Regions from separate parts of the Exiguobacterium sp. s183 genome, predicted to be linked through region 2. Evidence: riboswitches for the same ligand, from Rfam matches in the RefSeq annotation. Region 2 holds a riboswitch; the other holds the start of a gene.
The links. A riboswitch is a leader RNA that binds a small molecule or an ion and turns the genes downstream of it on or off. The one in region 2 is predicted to bind S-adenosylmethionine.
Positions count from the first base shown of each region.

Region 1 (11,570 bases), on a different contig from region 2:
GGTGGATGTGGTAGCGGTCATGAATCGGACACGGGCGAACGGTGAACGTGTCGCACGACAGTTTAACATTTCGAACGTCTATGAAACGGTCGAAGAGATGCTCACGCACGAACAGCTCGATGCGGTCAGCATCTGTACGCCGAACGCCTTACATAAAGAGCAAGTGCTTCTTGCACTAGAAGCAGGATGCCATGTGCTCTGTGAAAAGCCTCCGGGCATATCGGAAGATGAAGCGGTGGAGATGTTAGAAGCAGCGAAACGAGCGGGAAAGACGCTCCATTATGGATTTCATTATCGGCATCGTGCCGACACGGTTCTCTTGAAACGGATGATTGACGCAGGAGAGATGGGGGACATCTATGCGGCAACGGCACTTGCCCTTCGCCGACGAGGCATTCCTGGATGGGGCGTGTTCACGGACAAAGAGCTTCAGGGTGGAGGGGCACTACTCGATATCGGCGTCCATATGTTAGATCTCGCGCTTCACTTGATGGGTTATCCGGAACCAAAAGAGATTGTCGGTCATGTCGGGCAATATTTAGGGAATCGTCCGGGTGTGGGCTTGATGGGCAAATGGGACCATGAATCTCTGTCTGTCGAAGACACGGCGAGAGCGATGATCACCTTCGACACAGGAGCTTCTTTGTTGCTCGACGTCAGTTACATGGCCAATGTCGAAGCAGAAGATGCGATGCGTGTCGAGTGCCGGGGAACGAACGCTGGGGCAAGTCTATTCCCGCTCACGCTCCATACTGAAAAACATGGGGCGTTGTTTGACGAACGACCTGCCTATTTGACGGAGCATGATCCGTATGAACGTCAAATTCAGCTGTTTCTCGAAGCGTGCCGAAAGGAACCGAACTATCGGCAAGCAGAGGAAGCCGTCATACTCCATCGCATCATCGATCGCATTTACGCATAAGCACGATACTTTTCATTCTTTGAAAACAGGGTATATAGTGTAGGTGTTACATATTTCTACGAGGAGGATGAATCATGCACAACTTTGAATACAAAAACCCGACGAAATTGATCTTCGGTACACATCAAGTCGAAACATTATCGAAAGAACTTGGCGCGCTCGACGCGAAGAAAGTGATGCTCGTCTATGGTGGCGGAAGCATCAAAAAGAACGGAACGTACGATGAAGTCGTGGCTGAGCTTGAAAAGGCAGGCATCTCATACGTAGACTTCTCTGGCGTCGAACCGAACCCGCGTATTGAGACAGTACGTCGTGCGGTCAAATTTGCACGTGAAGAAAACATCGATGCGTTGCTCGCAGTCGGCGGAGGTTCCGTCATCGACTGTACGAAACTCATTTCAGCAGCGATTCCTTATGAAGGGGATGCATGGGACATCGTGCTCCGCGAACATATCCCGACAGAGGCGGTACCATTTGGAACGGTCCTCACACTCGCGGCAACAGGATCAGAAATGAACTCAGGATCGGTCATCACGAACTGGGAGACACAAGAGAAGTTCGGTTGGGGTCACCCACTCGTCTTCCCAACATTCTCAATCCTTGACCCACGTTATACAGTCTCGGTTCCAAAAGACCAGACGATTTACGGTATTGTCGACATGATGAGCCACTGTTTCGAACAATACTTCCACCCGAACCATGCGCCAGTACAGGAACGCATGACAGAAGGTGTCTTGAAAGCAGTCGTTGAATCGGCACCGAAACTCGTGAACGACTTAGAAAACGTCGATTTACGTGCCATCATCTTGTTCTCAGGTACGATGGCGTTGAACGGCGTCCTTCAAATGGGTGCTTCTGGTGACTGGGCATCGCACAACATCGAGCACGCTGTATCGGCTGTCCACGATATCCCGCACGCTGGTGGTCTCGCGATTCTCTTCCCACGTTGGATGGAGCACGTATTGGATGAAGACAACGCGGCACGTTTCGCCCGACTCGGTACGGAAGTATTCGATGTGGAACCAGGTGAAAACGACTTGGAGACTGGGAAACGTACAATCGAAGCGATTCGTGCATTCTTCGACCAGCTCGGTGCACCAAACTCACTCCGTGACTACGATATCGATGAGTCGACATTCGATGCGATTCTCGATTCTGCGATGAAACGTGGCGCATTCGGTCGTTTCCGTACACTCGAACGTGAAGATGTCGCGCATATCCTCGAACTCAGCAAATAAGGCAATTTATTGCCTATTTTGCAATAATGATTGAACGAATCTAGCGTTTCCGTTTATGATGGGTCATGTATGGCTCTTTTACGAGCGATTTAAAGGAGGAAATGACATGTCAACTGTACGTTTCGATTATTCAAACGCGCTCTCATTCGTAGGGAAGCACGAAATCGACCAAATGCAAGAAACGGTAAAAACCCTTCACTCGGTGATTCACGAGCGGAGCGGTGCCGGAAGTGATTTTCTTGGGTGGGTCGATCTTCCGACCGAATACGATCAAGATGAGTTCGCACGAATCAAAGCTGCGGCGGAACGAATTCGCGAGAATTCAGACGTTCTCGTCGTCGTCGGAATCGGAGGATCTTACCTCGGTGCCCGTGCAGCGATCGAAATGCTTCAACATTCGTTCTTCAACGTATTGTCAAAAGAAGAGCGCAAGGCACCACAAGTATTCTATGCGGGCCACAATATCTCTTCAACGTATATGAGAGAGTTGCTTCAAGTACTTGAAGGCAAAGAGGTCTCAATCAACGTCATCTCGAAATCAGGAACGACGACAGAACCTGCGATTGCATTCCGTGTCCTCAAGCAGTTCATGGAAGACAAGTACGGTCAAGATGGAGCGCGTGAGCGGATCTATGCAACGACAGACCGTGCCCGTGGTGCACTCAAGACACTTGCGGACGCAGAAGGATACGAGACGTTCGTGATTCCAGATGATGTCGGTGGACGTTTCTCTGTCCTCACACCAGTCGGACTTCTTCCGATTGCCGCTGCAGGAATTGATATCGATGCATTGATGGAAGGTGCACGCGACGCACAAAACGCTTACAGCTCACCAGAATTGGCTGAAAACGAAGCGTATCAGTATGCAGTCGTACGTAACGCCCTTTACGCGAAAGGCAAATCGATCGAGATGCTCGTCAACTATGAGCCAGCTCTTCACTACGTGTCAGAATGGTGGAAACAGCTTTACGGTGAATCAGAAGGAAAAGACAACAAAGGGATTTTCCCGGCGGCTGTCGACTTCTCGACGGATCTCCACTCGATGGGGCAATACATCCAAGAAGGTCGTCGTGACTTGTTCGAGACGGTAATTCGTGTGAAAGAAGTCCGTCACTCGATGAACGTCCCAGAAGACGCTCAAGATTTGGACGGTTTGAACTTCCTCGCAGGCGAAACGATTCAATTTGTGAACGACAAGGCGACAGAAGGAACACTTCTCGCACACACTGACGGCAATGTACCGAACTTGGTCGTCGAATTGCCAGAGATGACACCGTATCACCTCGGTTACTTGTTCTACTTCTTCGAAAAAGCATGTGCGATGAGCGGATACATCCTTGGGGTGAACCCGTTCAACCAGCCAGGCGTCGAAGCTTACAAAGCGAACATGTTCGCGTTACTCGGTAAACCGGGTTATGAAGAACAAAAAGCAGAGCTCGAAAAACGTTTGAATCAATAAGAAAACGAATCGGTCCGCGTGTTGGACCGATTTTTTTGTTTGAAACTGGGTGAAGACAAGGTAAAGTGAGAGTAGACAGGGGAAAGAAAGGGATGGACTATGAAGACATTCAAGGATTACTATCATAATCAAGTCGAGTTAAGCTTCACCCATTATCCGTTCTCAGACACGCCGCTCCACGTCTGGGTCGTCGCCCGATATGAAGACAAGTGGGTATTGACGAAGCATAAACAGCGCGGACTCGAGTTTCCAGGTGGGAAAGTCGAGCCAGGAGAACACGAGGATGATGCCGCCATCCGGGAAGTGTATGAAGAGACCGGTGGCGTCGTCAAAACGTTGCGCTATTTGGGACAGTACCGTGTGCTAGGTAGAGGCGATACGGTCATCAAAAACATTTATTATGCGGAGATAGAGCGATTCGAGGATCATCCTGCCATTGACGAGACAGATGGGGCTGTCCTGGTCGATGCCTTGCCGGATAACTTATTGCGCAATCCACGCTACAGCTTCATGATGAAAGACCGTGTCCTACCAGAAACGATGAGGGTTCTCTATGATCAAAAACTGGTTTGACCGAATCGATGTGTTGCCACCTTATGCGGGTTACCGGGTAACGCGAGGATGGTATACGACGACAGATGGGGAAGAGGTCGTGGCGTATTCGATTGAGCCGAAACGTTCAAACGGCCAAGTGTTGATGTACTTACGAGGAGGAACGGCTCGAATCGGGGATGTCCGTTTACCACGTCTCATGCAATTTGCATCGCGGGGCTTTCACGTCGTCGCCCCGGTCTATCGTGGCAATCACGGCGGGACTGGAAAAGAGGACTTCGGTGGAGAAGACTTAGAGGATGTGCTCTCGCTATTCGACCGTGTCCACATGAGCGGACGACCGGTCCACGTTCTCGGCTTTTCAAGAGGGGGCATGATGGCCCTCTCGCTCGCTTCCGAACGACCGGTCACGACGGTTACATCATGGGCTGGCGTGACAAACCTCGAGTGGACGTATGAGGAACAGCGTTCGATGCGGAAAATGTTACGTCGGATGACGGGTGGAGACCCCGAATCTGCAGAATCTGCGTATGTCGACCGTTCGCCGCTTTACAAGGAATGGGTCGCCCCGACACTCCTCATTCACGGCACGGACGATGAACAAGTTCGCTTACGTCATGCAACGGCCGTCGCCGAGAAATTAGGAAAGCAGGCAGAGTTTTGGGTTCTCCCGTTCGGTCACCAGCTCCCGTTTTGGGATAAATGGGAGACAACTGAACAGGCGATGGATTGGATGTTGCGACAAGAAAAAGCACTGACTCGATGAGTCAGTGCTTTTTGTGTTAGATGACGAGTGGTCCGGCTGCGATGACGGACTCACTTGCTTTCGTGAAGCGAGTGAAGTTTTCTTTAAATTTCATGGCGAGTGCTTTTGCTTCGACATCGTAACGAGCTGGGTCGCTCCACGTATCTCGCGGATTGAGCACGTCGCTCGGTACACCATCGATGGCTACAGGAATCTCGACATTGAAAATGTCATGTTTCATCGTCTCCACATCACGGAGCTGGCCGTTGACGGCGGCATTGACCATCGCACGCGTATAGGCGAGTTTCATACGTGAACCTTCGCCGTATGCTCCACCTGTCCAGCCCGTATTGACGAGGTAGACATCTACATCGTGCTCTTCAATCAATTTACCGAGCATATCCGCATAACGCTCTGGAGCGAGCGGAAGGAACGGTGAACCGAAGCAAGTCGAGAACGTTGCTTGTGGTTCTGTGACACCACGCTCTGTACCAGCAAGCTTAGACGTATAACCAGACAAGAAGTGATACATCGCCTGTTCTTTCGTCAGTTTGCTGATCGGTGGCAAGACACCATACGCATCGGCCGTCAAGAAGACGATCGTATTTGGATGACCGGCACGTGATGGGAGCATCGCGTTGTCGATGAATTCGATCGGATATGCCGCACGCGTATTTTCAGTCAAGGAGATGTTCTTGTAGTCCGGCGTACGATCTTCATTCAATACGACGTTTTCAATCAATGAACCGAAACGGATTGCATCATAGATTTGTGGTTCGTTCTCACGCGAAAGGTTAATCGTCTTCGCGTAGCAACCGCCTTCAATGTTGAAGACCCCATCCGGTGACCATCCATGCTCATCGTCTCCGATTAAGTGGCGCTGTGGATCAGCTGAAAGTGTCGTCTTCCCAGTTCCCGACAATCCGAAGAAGAGTGCCGTTTCATTTGCATCGTTGACGTTTGCCGAACAGTGCATCGATAAGACGTTTTGTTCAGGTAACAAGAAATTCATGACGGAGAAGATTGATTTTTTAATTTCGCCACCGTACTCTGTTCCCCCGATCAGAATGGTGCGCTTAGCGAATGAAACGAGAATGAACGTCTCTGAGTTCGTGCCATCCACTGCAGGGTCGGCTTTATAACTCGGTGCATAAATTACAGTGAACGGGTCGAACGCACCTTTCGTTGGCCATTCGCGTAAAAACAGTTGTTTTGCGAATAGACTATGCCATGCATATTCCGTAATGGCACGGACCGGTAACGTATAGTGCTCATCGGCACCAGCAGACGCTTCGAGGTAATAAAGTTTGTCTTTCTTTTCTAAATGGTTCAGTACTTTGTCGAGAAGTGCTGAAAACTTCTCTTCCGCGATCGGTTGGTTCACTTTTCCCCAATCGACAAGGTTGTTGCTGACTTCATCTTGGACGACGAATTTGTCTTTCGGTGACCGTCCGGTAAAAGCACCGGTGCTGACAGATAAAGCCCCGTCTTTTGTCAGTACACCTTCCCCATTTTGGATGGCTTCTTCCACCAGTTCTGGAACCGTCAAGTTCCGTTTCATGTCGGCACCATTAATTAATTCTTCGATTTTCAGGAGCGTTGTCGCCATCCTGAATCCCACCTTTCCCCTAAATAGATGTGGATGAAATCCGCATACTTCCGCGATTACGATTAATCAGTATGACATTTTTAATTATATGTGACACACTAATTAAACACAAGCGTTTCTTCTCTCTGAGTAAGCGCTTTCTTACAAAGACAGTTTATCACATTCTCTTATCACAAGGTGTTTAAAAACAGAAACGAATTAAAAAAATGTTTGACGATTCACAAACAGAAATGTTTTGCAAGTCAGTGAAAACTTTAACGAATTCGTTCGATTCCCTTGACATAATCGAGCGTCATTTATATGATGGTTTTCGTAACGGATACTCTTATTCTGAGCGGTGGAGGGAACAAGGCCCTACGAAGCCCAGCAACCGTCCGACATGAAGTCTTGTGCGGAAAAGGTGCTATCCTGAAGCGAAGCCATTAGCTTCGAACGATAAGAGGGTAAGGAAGAACGATTCAACCTTTCCCCATGTATGTCATCGGGGGAGGTTTTTTTCATTACCGTCCCAAAGCAACGCGTAAGGGGAACGAGTACCGTCCACATATCACCCTTATTATAGGAGGTTTTTTGAATGTCAAAATTGAACCGTCGACTTTTTACTTCAGAGTCGGTTACTGAAGGACATCCAGATAAAATTTGTGATCAGATCTCTGACTCGATTTTGGATGCCATTTTAGCGGAAGACCCGAATGCCCGTGTTGCGGCAGAAACGTCTGTCACAACGGGTCTTGTACTCGTAGCTGGTGAAATCACAACGTCAACTTACGTGGATATCCCGAAAGTTGTCCGTGAAACAATCCGTGAAATCGGATACACACGTGCGAAATATGGTTTCGATGCAGAAACATGTGCAGTCTTGACGTCGATTGACGAGCAATCAGTAGACATCGCGCAAGGTGTTGACCAAGCTCTCGAAGCACGTGAAGGTCAGATGACTGAAGAGGAACTCGATGCAATCGGTGCTGGGGACCAAGGTCTCATGTTCGGATACGCGACAAACGAGACACCTGAACTCATGCCGCTCCCGATCTCATTGGCGCACAAATTATCACGTCGTCTTGCTGAAGTTCGTAAGAACGGTACGCTTGAATACCTCCGTCCGGATGGTAAGACGCAAGTAACGGTTGAGTACGATGAGGACAACAACCCTGTTCGCATCGATACAATCGTCATCTCGACACAACACGCAGAAGAGATCACGCTCGAGCAAATTCAAGAAGACTTGAAAAAGTATGTCATCGAAGCAGTCATCCCGGCTGAACTCATCGATGCTGAAACAAAATACTTCATCAACCCGACTGGTCGCTTCGTAATCGGTGGACCACAAGGAGATGCAGGTCTTACAGGACGTAAAATCATCGTCGATACGTACGGTGGATACGCACGTCACGGCGGTGGCGCATTCTCTGGTAAAGATCCTACAAAAGTTGACCGTTCAGCAGCATACGCAGCTCGTTATGTAGCGAAAAACATCGTTGCAGCAGGACTTGCGGATAAAGCAGAAGTTCAACTCGCTTACGCGATTGGGGTAGCACATCCAGTATCAATCGCTGTCGATACGTTCGGCACTGGTAAATTGAGCGAAACAGAGCTCGTTGAACTCGTTCGTGAGAACTTCGACCTCCGTCCAGCAGGCATCATCAAGATGCTTGACCTTCGCCGTCCAATCTACAAACAAACAGCAGCTTACGGTCACTTCGGTCGTACAGATATCGAACTCCCATGGGAGCAAACAGATAAAGCAGCAGTTCTTGAAGAAGGCGCGAAGCGTTTCGCGTAATCAACAAAAACGACCTTTCCGCGGAAAGGTCGTTTTTTAGGTTCAAGTCGTTGGAGGTGTCTGTTTATGATCATTCGATGACGAATCAGTTGAAGTGTTTTCTTGTCCAAGCGCGGTATCCTTCGCTTCGACGACTTTTTCACCGATGTCTTGTAAATCTGATTTGGCTTCTTGGGCCGTCTCGACGATTTTATTGACGTCTTCTTTGACCGTATCGACTTCACCGACGACTTTTTCATATACGTTTTGAACGTCTGTAGTCACTTCCTGAATCTTGCCAGAAGCGGTCTTCACTTGTTCAATGACTTGAGATGCCTTACCGGCTGGATCTTGTTTGACCTCATTCACGATGCCTCCGACCGAAGATTTTGCATTCGTAAGCGATTGTTTCGTCTGCTCCCGATTCGAAGAGCTAAGTAAGGCGAGGAGACCACCGACGAGGGCACCGAGTAACATCCCGGTCACAACGCTGATTTTTGGACCTCCTGCATCCATTTGGTCAAATTGACGGTTCGGATTCTCTGTTTGTTCGACTTTCGGGTCATGCTCTAATTTTGGTGTCATGTTGTTCCACTCCTTCATGTGATTGGCATTGCTAGTGTTATACCCTAGTCGATTGCGGACATAACGTTTTCTTATGAATCGTCATGAAAAAGAAACGAATGGCAGGATAAAAACGTGACGATAGGGAATGATACAAATAGATTGGCCAAAAGGGGGAAGCTGTCATGAACATGAGGGAAGCAGTTCCAGAAGATGCAGCATTAATTCGAACGATCGCACTTGCGACGATTTCAGAGGATGATTTGAATCGTTTGAAAGCAATGGAGCGCGCTTATCGACAAGAAGAGATTGTTCGAGCGATCAATTCGAGTGAAGAAGCACGAGAGCAATATTTTATCGTCGGCGAGTTCGAAGAAGATGTCATCGGATTTTGTCATGCCATCGATCGCGGTGACATGTGGGAGATGCTTCGACTTTATCTTCATCCTGATTTTCACCGGAACGGATATGGGGCAGCCTTTTTAAACTATCTCCAATCGAAAAAAACACAACCGATGGAAGTGTACGTTGAAAATTCAAATGACCAAGCGATTGCCTTCCTTTTGCATCAATCGTTTAAAGAAGTGAATCGGATCCAAGAAGAGGTATACGACCAACCGATGGAACTCATTCATTTACGATATCATCCGAGCTAAGCCTCCAGACGGATTTTCTTCAAACATCAGTTGCGGCTGATGTTTTTTTGATACAATATACATAGTCCATAAATGAGGTGACGGCAGCATGACATATGAAGAAGCACGAAAAGGGGTCATCGTCATCGTGTACCCGCTACAGTTCACGTCTCGGATTAGTGAGAACTTTATTCGCCGACTCCAAGACGAGTACGAGGTAATTGTCGTCCGTGACCAATCGGTCGGATTGACGGCAGATGACCATAAACAGCTTATTAAGCGAGCGTTACGTGAGGCAGGGGAATACAAACTACCGATCCATGTCGTGGCATTCAGTCTTGGGGCACTTTTCACGAACCGACTCTTGCAAGAGTATGATGTGCCGCTTGGGAGTTTGACGTATATCTCTCCTTTATTTGATTGGCATGCCACTCGTCAAATCGGCGGATTGAAACAAGTCGTCGCGAGTGCTGTCGATCGTTTCCGCCCAGACTTGCCGCTCGGGATGATGACATTCACTGGTGGAGGCGAGGAATCGTCACGCTTCGGTGAGATTACGTATGCGCAATATCGTGAGATTGAAGAAGAGATCGTGGAACATCAAGAAGAGAAGAAGCACTTACCACGACTTCCACTTGCTTGTTTCTATGCACCAGACGATCAATTTGCGGACGTGAAGTTGACGTTAAACGTCTGCCGGAAGATTGGTGGGGATCAAGTGTACATCCGTCGGTTGGAAGGTTTCCCGCATTTTGGATATGAACGTTTGAATACCAAGTTTGCGGAGACATTGATGACGTTTTATGAATTGATTCAAGAATGACAGAAGGCGACTCGAATGAGCCGCCTTTTGCTTATGCGCGTTTTTCAATCGCCACGATGAATGGGGGATGATTGATTTGGTTGATGAAACCGTAGCGGAGGACGCCAGCCTGTTTTTGGTCAAGCGACTCCACGTATTGAAGCACTTCATCCCGTTCGACTTTTCCGCTCTCATGTCCGTGATAAATGACGATGACGATGACGCCACCGACGGTCATGACCTCTAATAATTGAGATAACGCGGCAATCGTCGTATTCCCGTGAGTCGTGATTGATTTATCGCTTCCTGGTAAATAACCTAAATTGAAGACGGCAGCGGAGATGGGGCGCGTCTCGTTCGCGACGACCGCTTGAACCGTGTCGTGACTGTCATGAATGACGGATACCCGTTCATCGAGACCGGATTCCTGTATACGTGCGCGTGTGGACGCGACCGCTTCTGACTGGATATCAAATGCATACACATGACCCGTTTCGCCCACTGCATTCGCCAAAAACAGCGTATCGTGTCCGTTTCCGGCGGTCATGTCGATGGCGACATGTCCTTCTTCAAGGTGGTCATGTAGTAATTGTTTTGCAAACGGTAGTACTCTCATTAATCCCATACATCTCATCCTTCTTTTTTCCTTGGAAAGAATCTCGTCGTTCCAATTCTGCACGGATCTTGTTTAACACCTGCATCTTGTGACGGCTCCAAAACGGACCAATCAATAAGTCAGGTGGGCCGTCTCCTGTCAAACGATGGACGATGACCTCGGGAGGTATACATTCGAGCTGATCGCAGACGAGGGAGACATAGTCATCTTCCTCCATCAAGTCGAGTAGGCCTTTTTCGTATTGACGGGCGAGCGGTGTATGCTTCAAGACGTGAAGTAAATGGATCTTGATTCCTTGTATGTCCATTTTAGCAACTTCTCGGGCTGTGTCGAGCATCATCTCAAGTGTCTCACCGGGTAAACCGTTAATGATATGAACACAGACACGGATGTTGTGGCGTCGAAGTTTTGCAAGACCGCTCAAAAATGTCTCGTAGTCATGTCCACGATTGATTTTTTTCGCAGTCGTGTCATGGATGGTCTGAAGGCCGAGCTCCACCCAAAGCGACGTCCGTTCATTCAATTCTGATAAATAGGCGACGACATCGTCTGGCAAGCAGTCCGGACGTGTCGCAATTGAGAGACCGACGACGCCTTCTTCTTGAAGTGCAGGTTCGTACAACTCACGTAACCGTTCGACCGGCGCGTACGTGTTACTGAATGCTT
Region 1 covers NZ_JACSKN010000001.1:45,371-56,940, forward strand. The annotation lists gene KNP62_RS00230 (Gfo/Idh/MocA family protein) at 1-922, shown strand, start outside; gene KNP62_RS00235 (iron-containing alcohol dehydrogenase) at 997-2,160, shown strand; gene KNP62_RS00240 (glucose-6-phosphate isomerase) at 2,267-3,619, shown strand; gene ytkD (RNA deprotection pyrophosphohydrolase) at 3,719-4,192, shown strand; gene KNP62_RS00250 (alpha/beta hydrolase family protein) at 4,173-4,937, shown strand; gene pckA (phosphoenolpyruvate carboxykinase (ATP)) at 4,954-6,525, opposite strand; SAM riboswitch class I at 6,848-6,967, shown strand; gene metK (methionine adenosyltransferase) at 7,100-8,308, shown strand; gene KNP62_RS00265 (hypothetical protein) at 8,351-8,872, opposite strand; gene KNP62_RS00270 (GNAT family N-acetyltransferase) at 9,037-9,507, shown strand; gene KNP62_RS00275 (alpha/beta hydrolase) at 9,596-10,309, shown strand; gene mnmM (tRNA 5-(aminomethyl)-2-thiouridylate-methyltransferase MnmM) at 10,341-10,913, opposite strand; gene mnmL (tRNA modification radical SAM protein MnmL/YtqA) at 10,867-11,570, opposite strand, start outside.
Region 1: another riboswitch for S-adenosylmethionine. It lies ahead of metK (methionine adenosyltransferase); the one in region 2 lies ahead of KNP62_RS12970 (methionine ABC transporter ATP-binding protein).

Region 2 (11,570 bases):
GTGTTCGCGACACCGCGTCTTGAGATCGCGCGTGAAGCGACGGCTTACTACTATGAAGAAGCATTGACGAACCTATATGTCGGCTTGCTTCGGGAACGTCGGGGCGAGATGCTCGCCGGGTTCGAACTCGTCCAAGTCGCGGCAGTACAAAACGTCTTGAAGGCGCTCGGTGGACAAGGAGACCCGTTCAACCCGACACGTCGGGTCGAGACGAGACATCCAGAGATGATTCCTTTCCTGTCAGGCGGGGTATTAGGATACGGCAGGTCAAGCGAAGCGGCAGCGGTCATCCTTCGCTTTATGGAAGAGCGACATTCCGTCAATCCGACGATGAAACGAGAGATCGAACGGTTGCTTGAGACGTGAATTGATTTCTCTAGATATGCTACATTGATGAAAGAGGTGATGAACAGATGGTGACACTATACGGCTATCCACCATGCAGTACGTGTAAAAAAGCAGAAAAATGGTTGAAAGAGCAAGGCGTCGATTATACATACGTTCATATCGTCGAATCGACACCGACGAAAGAAGAACTCGCCGAGCTGTGGAAACAATCGGACTTACCGCTTAAGAAATTCTTCAACACGAGCGGGCAAGTGTATCGGAACGAAGGCATCAAAGACAAGCTGCCAAATCTATCAGAAGACGAACAACTTGAGCTATTATCAAGCAATGGTATGCTTTTGAAGCGTCCAATCGTCACAAATGGTGAAAAAACGACGGTCGGATTTTCAGAAAAGTCCTTTACGGACGTTTGGGGCTAAGTGCTATAATACAGATGTGAGTCTAATTTATTTGAGGGGGAAGTTAGGATGAGCAAAGTACCAGCAAATTTACGTTATTCGAAAGAACATGAGTGGGTAGAAGTGAACGGAACGAAAGCCCGCATCGGCATCACGGATTTCGCACAGAGCGAACTAGGGGATATCGTGTTTGTGGAACTCCCAGAAGTTGACGGTACGATTTTGCTCGACGAGCCATTCGGTTCAGTCGAATCAGTGAAGACGGTCTCTGAGTTGTATGCGCCAGTATCAGGACGCATCACAGCAGTGAACGAGGACCTTGCAGATTCTCCAGAACTCGTCAACGAGTCACCGTTTGAAAATGCATGGATGATCGAAGTTGAGTTGACGGAAGAGTCAGACCTCGACAAGCTCATGTCTGCAGAAGAATATGAAGCGATGATTCAAGGATAAGTAAAACCGGCCTCTCCTAATTGGAGAAGCCGGCTTTTTTAATGCTTACTCGAAATCAAGACGGTAGTGGTCTGATTTGACGAGCGTCGTCCGTTCGAACACACGATAGAAGAAAATCCCGAGTCCGACTGGAATAAGCCCGAACAAGACGATCACGAGAAGTACGTTGAACAAGGCGAATCCGCCCGGCATGAGTTGTAGCGCGTTTACCGGTCCGATGAGTCCAGATACGCCAAACCCTGCGCTGATTGGAGTCCCCTCGATTCTTAATATACCAGCGAGCGCACCGAGGATGGCCGCATTCGCCAAAATCGGAAGCATCATAATCGGGCGTCGGACGAAGTTTGCCATTTGAATCTTCGGTGACCCGAGGAAGTGGGCGATCGATGTACCGGTCGCGTTCGCCTGCCAACCCGCGATGGCGAGACCGAACCCAGCGGCGACGACGCCGAGGTTTGCCGCACCGGCTGCAACGCCTGATAGACTGATGGCCGTTGCGATCCCGACAGTCGAAATCGGCGAGACGATGATGAGCGAGAACGCCATCGCGATCAGGATGCCCATGAGAACCGGTTGAAGATCCGTCATCGTCATGATGAGGTATCCGATGTATGTCGTGATCTGTGAAATATACGTCAATAAGAAGGCACCGATGCCGCCTGCGACGACAATGACTGTCATCGGCATGACGATGACGGTATACGTCTTCAAATGTGGGGCGAGCTTCATGACGAGAATCGTAGCGATCGCAGCGGTCACACCGGCTGTGATCACGTCACCGATTCCGGCCATCACAAACGCACCTTCGTTAATTCGAACGGCGCCACTGCCGACATAGGTTGCGATGGCGATTGTTCCAGCCTCTAAAATCGATCGTCCGAACTGCATCGCGACGGCAAGACCGATAATGGCCGGGAGGAGGCGCATCGCAATCGTCGTCGCATCCAATATGAATTGAAGAGACGGAAAATAAGGGAGTATAGCTTTCGTGAGTTCGCCGAGCAGCGCACTCGGGATGAGGGCGATCAGAATCGCCATGCTGAGACCGTTTAAGACGTTCATCGTAAATTGCTTTGTCGTACCTGTTGCCTGTTCCGTCATCATTCATTCACCTGTCCTTCTTCTTTGCTGTTATGTACAAAAGCGATAAAGTTAGAATCCATATTATTCCTATCAGACAGAAGAGTCAAGAGAATCATTGAAAAATTCTGAAATTTCACGAGAGCACGATTTTTGAACGTGACTCGAACGACCATTATAATGACAGGAGAGGTGAGAAAAATGATTACAGACGGATTCTTATATATATACGCGCCAATGTGTGGTACATGCGCTGTCGCGGAGAAAATGTTGACGGTCGTCGAGGCGGTCGACCCTGAAATTCAGATTGAAAAGCGCGATGCGAACTATATCCCAAACGAGCTTGAAGCCTATCAGGTGATGAGCGTCCCAGCGTTGTTAAAGCTTGAAAATGGCGAGGTTCGGGATCGCCTTTATGCCTTTCAAAACGTTCAACACGTCCTCTCTTTCGTGAAGTGAGAGAGGAACATTAGAATAATCTGAAAATTTTAAATAATCAGTTGACACAGAAAGTTCACGAATGGTATATTCATTACAACATCTTACTTGAACACAAAATAGGACGCGATATTCCCGACATCAAGACGTTTTGATGAAGCCGATGCTACCTTTATACGAATACACGTCAGTCTTCCCTTCGATTGTCCCCCAAAAAAATCAAGCGAAGAAAGACGTTCCGTATAATCGCACGGTCCAAGTCAAGATCGAGTGATGATTGGTGAATCTCCCCCATATAAGGATGTAAATCTTGAACGGGCAAAAGATTTTCATCTATGGGCTGTCCTTCCGTGACTCAAGGTGCTACGTTCTGTGTCGTCCTCGGACGGCACCTTTTTTTGATTTTTTTGAAAAAATGATTTGACAGCAGAAAAAGCTGTCGCTATGATAAAGCTAATCGAATACACAACACTCTTATCAAGAGAGGCTGAGGGACTGGCCCTATGACGCCCAGCAACCGCGGAGCAATCCGAAATGGTGCTAATTCCAGCAAGGTGAGAAACCTTGACAGATGAGAGCAATCGTTGTCCGTACGATAAAGTGCGCACGTTTGCTCAAACGTGCGCGCTTTTTTTGTTGTCAGGAGGGAAAGGAATTGATTCAACTACGAAACGTCGCCAAATGGTTCGATACGAAGAATGGTCGTGTCCAGGCGGTGGATGATGTGTCACTAACGATTGATCGCGGTGAAATTTTTGGAATAATCGGATATTCGGGGGCGGGGAAGTCGACGCTCATCCGATTACTCAACCGTCTCGAATCACCGTCTAGCGGTGAAATAGAGGTCGCCGGGAGTGAGCTCACGAAGCTCAGCCCGAAAGAATTACGAGGGGTTCGCAAGAACGTCTCGATGGTCTTCCAGCACTTTAACCTTCTGTGGTCGCGCACGGTCGCAGAAAACATCAGCTTCCCACTCGAATTGATCGGGGTTCCGGCAAGTGAGCGGAAACGTCGGGTTCAGGAACTCGTCGAGCTCGTCGGACTATCAGGTCGCGAAGATAGCTATCCGTCACAATTATCCGGCGGTCAAAAACAGCGAGTAGGGATTGCCCGCGCGCTCGCTACAAATCCAGAGGTGCTCCTCTGTGACGAAGCGACAAGCGCGCTCGATCCGAAGACGACGGATTCGATTCTTGAACTGCTCGTCAGCATCAATAAGAAGCTCGGATTGACAATCGTCCTCATCACGCATGAAATGCACGTTATCCAAAAGATTTGTCATCGCGTCGCCGTGATGGAGGCAGGGAAAGTTGTCGAGACGGGTCAAGTCTCTGATGTGTTCCAACATCCGGAGCAGCCGATCACGAAAGAATTCGTGAAACAAATTGGGGCGGTCGACGATCTGTCGCTCACGTTCGAACATTTGAAAGCACGCTATCCGAGTGGGCAAATCGTCAAATTGAAATTCTTGAACGAAACGGCAGAACAACCGATTTTGTCTGATGTCCTTAAGACGCACGACATCGGATTCAACATCATCGGCGGGAACGTGACTCAGTCACAAGTCGGTGCGCTCGGCACGCTATTCATCCAATTGATTGGGGAAGCACGAGAAATCGAACGCGCCATCGCGTCGATTCGTTCGCAATCAGTAGAAGTGGAGGTGGAAAGCGATGTTTCCTAACGTAGACTGGCAAATCATGATGGAACAGACATGGGAGACGTTATACATGACGCTCGTCGCGGGTGTCGCGACGTTTGTGATTGGACTCGCTTTAGGTTTGATTCTTTATATTACAAACGAATCGCTATTATTGAAGAATCGTCCAATTTACGTCTTCGTCAGCGCGATCGTCAACGTATTTCGTTCGATCCCGTTCATCATCTTAATCATTTTACTCATCCCGTTCACGTTGTTCCTGCTCGGTACCATGCTCGGTTCGACGGCGGCGCTTCCGGCACTCATCATCGGAGCTGCACCGTTCTACGCCCGTATGGTCGAACTTGCCCTTCGTGAAGTCGACCGCGGTGTCATTGAGGCAGCGGAATCGATGGGCGCGACGAAATGGCAAATCATCTACAAAGTCTTGATTCCGGAAGCACTTCCGGCAATCGTTTCAGGACTCACAGTGACCATCGTTGCAATCGTCGGTTATACGGCGATGGCCGGCGTCGTCGGAGGCGGCGGACTCGGGAACTTGGCCTTCTTGGAAGGCTTCCAACGCTCACAAAACGACGTCACGTTCGTGGCGACGGTGCTCATCTTGATCATCGTGTTCGTCATCCAGTTCATCGGTGACCGACTCGTCACAAAAATTGATAAACGTTCAGCTTAATAACACATATACCATTTGGAGGGATTCATGATGAAAACTTGGAAAACAGTACTCGGATTGACAGCTTTATCAGCATTCACAGTTCTCGCGGCTTGCGGCGGGGAAGAGGCAGAAACAGGTTCTGGCGATGAAAAAACATTGATTGTCGGTGCGTCGAACGTACCGCACGCTGAGATTTTAGAGCACGTACAAGAAGAATATGAAGCAAAGGGCTACAAACTCGAAATCAAGAAGTTCCAAGACTACGTGCTTCCGAACAAGACGCTCGCAAGCGGTGAGCTCGATGCGAACTACTTCCAACACGAGCCGTACCTTGAGTCACAAATGGCTGAAAACAAAGACTATAAATTCGCATCTGCGGGTGGCGTTCACATCGAGCCAATCGGTGTGTACTCACAAAAATACAAATCGCTCGACGAACTTCCTGAAGGCGCAGAAATCATCATGAGTTCATCGGTCGCTGACCACGGGCGTATCCTCACGATGCTCCAATCAGAAGGTCTCATCACACTTGCTGAAGGCAAAACAGTCGATGCAACTGTCTCTGACATCGTCGACAACCCGAAAGACTTGAAATTCAAGACGGACGTTGAAGCAGCACTTCTTCCGACAGCTTACAACAACGGAGAAGGCGATGCGGTTCTCATCAACACGAACTACGCAATCGATGCAGGTCTCAACCCACTTGAAGATGCCATCGCACTTGAAGGCGAAGACTCACCATACGTCAACTTGATCGTCACACGTGAAGGGGACGAAGAAGATGAGCGCGTCAAGGCACTCCTCGAAGTATTGACTTCTGAAGAGACACAACAGTGGATCTTAGACGAATACAAAGGTGCGGTTGTACCGGTAAAACAATAAGCAGTCTCGACTCAGGGATCATCCCCTGGGTCTTTTTTTGTCTAGTGTTCTTTCATAAAGAGAAGTACACTACATATATGAAAGAAAAGGGGGGATTTGGATGAAGCTCAGACAGATTCATCCACTGACGTGGGGCGTCCTGTTCGGGACGTTTTTTGCACGACTGGCGACGTTTTTCGTCATGCCATTTTTTGCGATCTATCTGGCCACGCTCGGATTTTCGGCGAGTGTGATTGGAACGATCTTTGCCGTGACGGCACTTTCGGGTCTGTTCATGAGCTTCTTTGGGGGGACACTCTCTGACCGATATGGGCGAAAACAACTCATGCTGATTGGGATTGTGCTCAATGCCGTCACGTTCGCTGGCCTTGCGCTTGCGACCGATCTGTTTTGGTTTTATATGCTATCGATCTTGATGGGCATGTCGCGATCTTTCTTAGAACCGGCTTCACGCGCACTCATCAGTGACACGACGCAGGCAGACCAACGGGTCATCGTCTATAACGTCCGTTACTTTATGATCAATATCGCCGCGGCCATCGGGCCACTCTTAGCGGTCGTCTTGTCGCTCACCGGTGTGAAGACCGCATTCTTTGTTGTGACGGCAGTGTACATATTGTATGGAATTATCATCTCGATCTTGTTTTATAAGTATCCGTTTAAAGAGGGGGATGGGGTCAAGGCACGGCCACGTTTGACGGAGACGTTTCGCGTCCTACGAGACGACCGGACATTCCGTGCGGTCATCATCGGGATGATCTTCGCGATTATCGGTTATAGCCAGTTCAATTCGACGCTCCCGCAATTCATCGCGCTACGCGATGGATTAGAAGAAGGCTCGAGATTATTCGCCTACTTATTGACGACGAACGCCATCACGGTTCTCATCGTCCAATATCCGATTATGCGTTTCGGGATTCGTGTCTCTCCGATCAAGTCACTCTTTTTCGGGATTTCGACGTTGTCGTTGGGACTCTTACTCATCGGATTTGCGACGGTGGAGTGGGTATTGTTCGTTGCGATGGCCATCTTCACGGTCGGCGAGGTGTTGATGTTCACGATGACGGACGTATTGACGGATGAACTAGCTCCTGAACATTTACGGGGAACTTATTTTGGGGCGATGGGATTGACGTCACTCGGTCAGACAATCGGACCGATTATCGGTGGGGTGTTACTGGATACGTTTGGCCAATCATCGCTTCCGGTTTTCGGAAGTTTGGCGCTCTTAACGGGATGTGGTGCCTTCTTCTTCGCGGCCGCAGTACGAGAGCGGAAAGCCGTCCTCGCACTCGTCGAAGAGAATGCCGGATAATGTCTTGATTTCCTACTATTAGCATTCTCAACTTTTATCATTCTATTGAGAATGAATTCTAAGGTGAGTCGCTTGAAATAAAAAAATGACTAGTCTAAGATTAGAATATATCTAATCTACGCCATTCACTATGGCGAGAAAATACGGAAGGGGTATCCGAATGTCTAACGTACCACAAATGAAAATTGATGACCTCCGCGTCTCAATCGAAGGAAAAGAGATTGTCAAAGGTCTTAACCTAGAAATTAAAGGTGGCGAAATTCATGCCATCATGGGTCCAAACGGGACTGGTAAATCAACACTCGCATCAGCACTCATGGGTCATCCACTTTATGAGGTCACTGGGGGAAGCGTCGAATTAAACGGCGAAGATGTCCTCGAGATGGAAGTCGACGAGCGCGCACAAGCAGGGATGTTCCTTGCAATGCAATACCCGGCTGAAATCAGTGGTGTGACAAACGCAGACTTCTTGCGTTCAGCAATCAACTCACGTCGTGAAGAAGGTCAAGAAATCTCGCTTATGAAGTTCATCCGTGAACTCGATGCGAAGATGGAACTTCTCGAAATCCCTTCAGAAATGGCACACCGCTATTTAAACGAAGGATTCTCAGGCGGTGAGAAGAAACGTAACGAGATTCTTCAAATGATGATGATTCAACCGAACATCGCCATCTTGGATGAAATCGACTCAGGTCTTGATATCGATGCGCTCAAAGTTGTCGCAAAAGGCGTCAACGAAATGCGTTCAGAAGAGTTCGGTTGCTTGATCATCACGCACTATCAGCGTCTCCTCAACTATATCGAGCCAGACTTCGTACACATCATGATGGACGGAAAAATCGTCATGTCTGGTGGCAAAGAGCTCGCACAACGACTCGAGGCAGAAGGTTACGACTGGGTGAAGCAAGATCTCGGAATGACAGTAGACACAGAAGCGTAAGGAGGCTGTACGATGACCGTACAATTTGAATTGGATGCACAAGCGTTGTCGGCACGTGCAGAAGCGCTCGGCGGACCAGCATGGATGGTCAACCGTCGTAAAGAGGCAGCAGAACTTGCGCCGACACTTGCTTTGCCAAAAGTTGAAAAGATTAAGATTGATAAGTGGGACTTCGCAGCGGGTGATGTCAATCTCGAACCGAAAGACGGTTTGACAGCTGACATCGAATCACTTCTCGGAGACCACCGGACAAACGTGCTCGTTGAACGCAACGGTCATGTCGTCTATAACGAATTGTCGATGCCAGAAGGCGTCTTATTCATGGGAATCAAAGAAGCGATGGAGCAACATCCAGAGCTCGTTGAGAAATACTTCATGACGGAAGGCGTACGTGTCGATGAAGAACGTCTTTCGGCGTTGAATGCTGCCCTCACAAACGGTGGGGCGTTCATCTACGTACCGAAAAACACACAGTTGAAAGATCCGCTTCAAGCGATCTTCACGATGGAACAGGCGAACGGTGCCCTCTATCACCACACGATTCTCGTCGCTGACGAAGGTAGTGAAGTGACATACATCGAAAACTTCCTTTCTGGTACGAACGAACCGCACACGGTCAACGTCGTGACGGAAGTATTCGCTGGAGAGAACGCGAAAGTCGTCTTCGGTGGTGTCGATCAGCTCGCTGAATCTGCCCTCACGTTCATGAACCGTCGCGGTGTCGTCTATGCGAATGGTCGCCTCGATTGGGCGCTCGGTCACATGAACGACGGAAACTCGGTCGTCGAGACGAAGACTCACCTCGTCGGTGATAACACATATTCGGATACAAAAGCTGTGACAATCGGTCGCGGTGCACAAAAACAAAACTTCAACATCCGTACCGACCACTTCGGAAAAGCATCTGAAGGGTTCATCTTGATTCACGGTGTCCAAAAAGACGCAGCCACTGCGATCTTCAGCGGAACATCGATGATTCACCACGGTGCGTCAAAATCGAACGGTGTTCAAACAGAGCGCGTCTTGATGCTCTCTGAAAAAGCACGTGGGGATGCCAACCCGATTCTTCTCATCGATGAAGATGATGTTATGGCAGGTCACGCGGCATCAGTTGGCCGTGTCGATGATGTTCAATTGTACTACTTGATGAGCCGTGGTTTGTCTCGCCAAGAGGCAGAGCGTTTAATCATCCACGGATTCTTGACGCCTGTCGTCGAAGAACTCGCAATCGATTCGGTCAAAGACCGTCTCCGCGAAGTCATCGAAGGGAAAGTACGTTAAGATGTTGAACGCCTCGATTCGTGAACAGTTTCCGATTTTAGATCAGGAAATCAATGGACACCCGCTCGTTTATCTTGATAGCGCGGCGAGCTCACAAAAGCCGCTCGCTGTCATCGAGGCGATCGAGGACTATTATCGTCGCAACCATTCGAACGTGCATCGTGGCGTCCATACGCTCGGGACGCAAGCAACGGATGCGTATGAAGGAGCACGCGAACGCGTCCGCTCGTTCATCCATGCGGCGGTTCCTGAAGAAATCATTTTCACACGTGGGACGACGACGGCCATCAACTTGGTCGCGTCGAGCTACGGAGATGCGAATGTCGGTGAAGGCGATGAAATCGTGCTCACTCCGATGGAACACCATGCGAACTTGATTCCGTGGCAACAACTTGCCAAGCGCAAAGGTGCGACGCTTCGTTACGTCGAACTCACGCCGGACGGACGTGTCACATTGGATGCCGTTCAAGCCGTCTTATCGGATCGGACGAAAATCGTCGCGATGAGCCACGTCTCGAACGTGCTCGGTACGATCAATCCGATTGCCGAAGTCGCTCGACTCGCGCATGAGTTTGGTGCCGTCATGGTCGTCGATGCCGCACAAAGTGCACCGCATCGTAAACTGGACGTTCAGGCGCTCGACTGTGACTTCCTTGCCTTTTCTGGACATAAGATGCTCGGACCGACTGGAATCGGTGTCTTATACGGGAAGAAACAACTTCTCAAAAACATGGAGCCAGTCGAGTTCGGTGGCGAGATGATCGACTACGTCGATTTGTATGAATCGACGTGGAAAGACATCCCGTACCGCTTCGAAGCGGGAACACCGATTATTGCTGGGGCGGTCGGACTCGCGGCAGCCATCGATTTCTTAGAAGAAATAGGGCTTGAGAACGTCGAAGCACACGAACGTGAACTCGCGTCTTACGCGATCGAGCAGATGAAAACGATTGAAGGGATCGAGATTTACGGTCCTGAAGATCGCGTCGGTCTCGTCACGTTCAACTTGAAGGACGTGCATGCGCATGACCTCGCGACCGTTCTCGATATGCAAGGCATCGCGGTTCGTGCCGGTCACCACTGTGCACAACCACTCATGCGTCTTTTGAAGCAATCATCGACGGCGCGGGCGAGCTTCTATTTGTACAACACAAAAGAAGAGGTCGACCGTTTCATCGAGGGATTACGTCAAACGAAGGAGTATTTCAATTATGAGTTTTAATAATCTCGACATGTTGTACCGCCAGGTCATCATGGATCACTATAAAAACCCAAGAAACCGTGGCGTCATCGAAGATGGCGTGACGGTGGACTTGAACAACCCGACATGTGGGGATTCGCTTCGTCTTCAACTACAAGTCGAAGACGACATCGTCAAAGATGCGAAGTTCGAAGGGGAAGGCTGCTCAATCAGTCTCGCCTCGGCATCGATGATGACCCAAATCGTCAAAGGAAAAACAGTAGAAGAGGCGCTTCAACTCGCCAACATCTTCTCTGAAATGGTTCAAGGCAAAGAGTACGACACGGATACGTTTGACCTCGGTGATATCGAGGCGCTCTCAGGCGTATCGAAATTCCCGGCTCGAATCAAGTGTGCCACGCTTGCGTGGAAGGCGCTTGAAAAAGGAGTAGACGAGGACGCGTAAGGAGAAGGAGGAGACCGATATGGCAAAGAATATGCCGGAAATTGGCGATTATAAATACGGCTTCCATGATCGGGACGTTTCGATTTTCCGTTCAGGCCGCGGCTTGACGACAGAAATCGTAGAGACGATCTCGCGCATGAAAGAAGAGCCACAATGGATGCTCGACTTCCGTTTGAAGTCGTTGGATCACTTCAACAAGATGGCGATGCCGACATGGGGCGGAGACCTCTCGGCACTTGATTTCGACGAAATCACTTACTATGTCAAACCATCTGAAAAGACAGAACGCTCATGGGATGAGGTACCAGAAGAAATCAAACGTACGTTTGACAAGCTCGGTATCCCAGAAGCAGAGCAAAAATACTTGGCAGGTGTCTCGGCTCAGTATGAGTCTGAGGTTGTCTACCACAGTATGCAAGAAGACTTCGAAGCCAAAGGTGTCATCTTCAAAGATACAGACACAGCACTCAA
Region 2 covers NZ_JACSKN010000006.1:5,019-16,588, reverse strand. The annotation lists gene KNP62_RS12995 (hypothetical protein) at 1-366, shown strand, start outside; gene KNP62_RS12990 (arsenate reductase family protein) at 414-767, shown strand; gene gcvH (glycine cleavage system protein GcvH) at 816-1,199, shown strand; gene KNP62_RS12980 (PTS sugar transporter subunit IIC) at 1,245-2,300, opposite strand; gene KNP62_RS12975 (thioredoxin family protein) at 2,481-2,738, shown strand; SAM riboswitch class I at 3,189-3,295, shown strand; gene KNP62_RS12970 (methionine ABC transporter ATP-binding protein) at 3,373-4,401, shown strand; gene KNP62_RS12965 (methionine ABC transporter permease) at 4,391-5,053, shown strand; gene KNP62_RS12960 (MetQ/NlpA family ABC transporter substrate-binding protein) at 5,084-5,917, shown strand; gene KNP62_RS12955 (MDR family MFS transporter) at 6,018-7,232, shown strand; gene sufC (Fe-S cluster assembly ATPase SufC) at 7,411-8,172, shown strand; gene sufD (Fe-S cluster assembly protein SufD) at 8,185-9,453, shown strand; gene KNP62_RS12940 (cysteine desulfurase) at 9,455-10,675, shown strand; gene sufU (Fe-S cluster assembly sulfur transfer protein SufU) at 10,665-11,099, shown strand; gene sufB (Fe-S cluster assembly protein SufB) at 11,119-11,570, shown strand, end outside.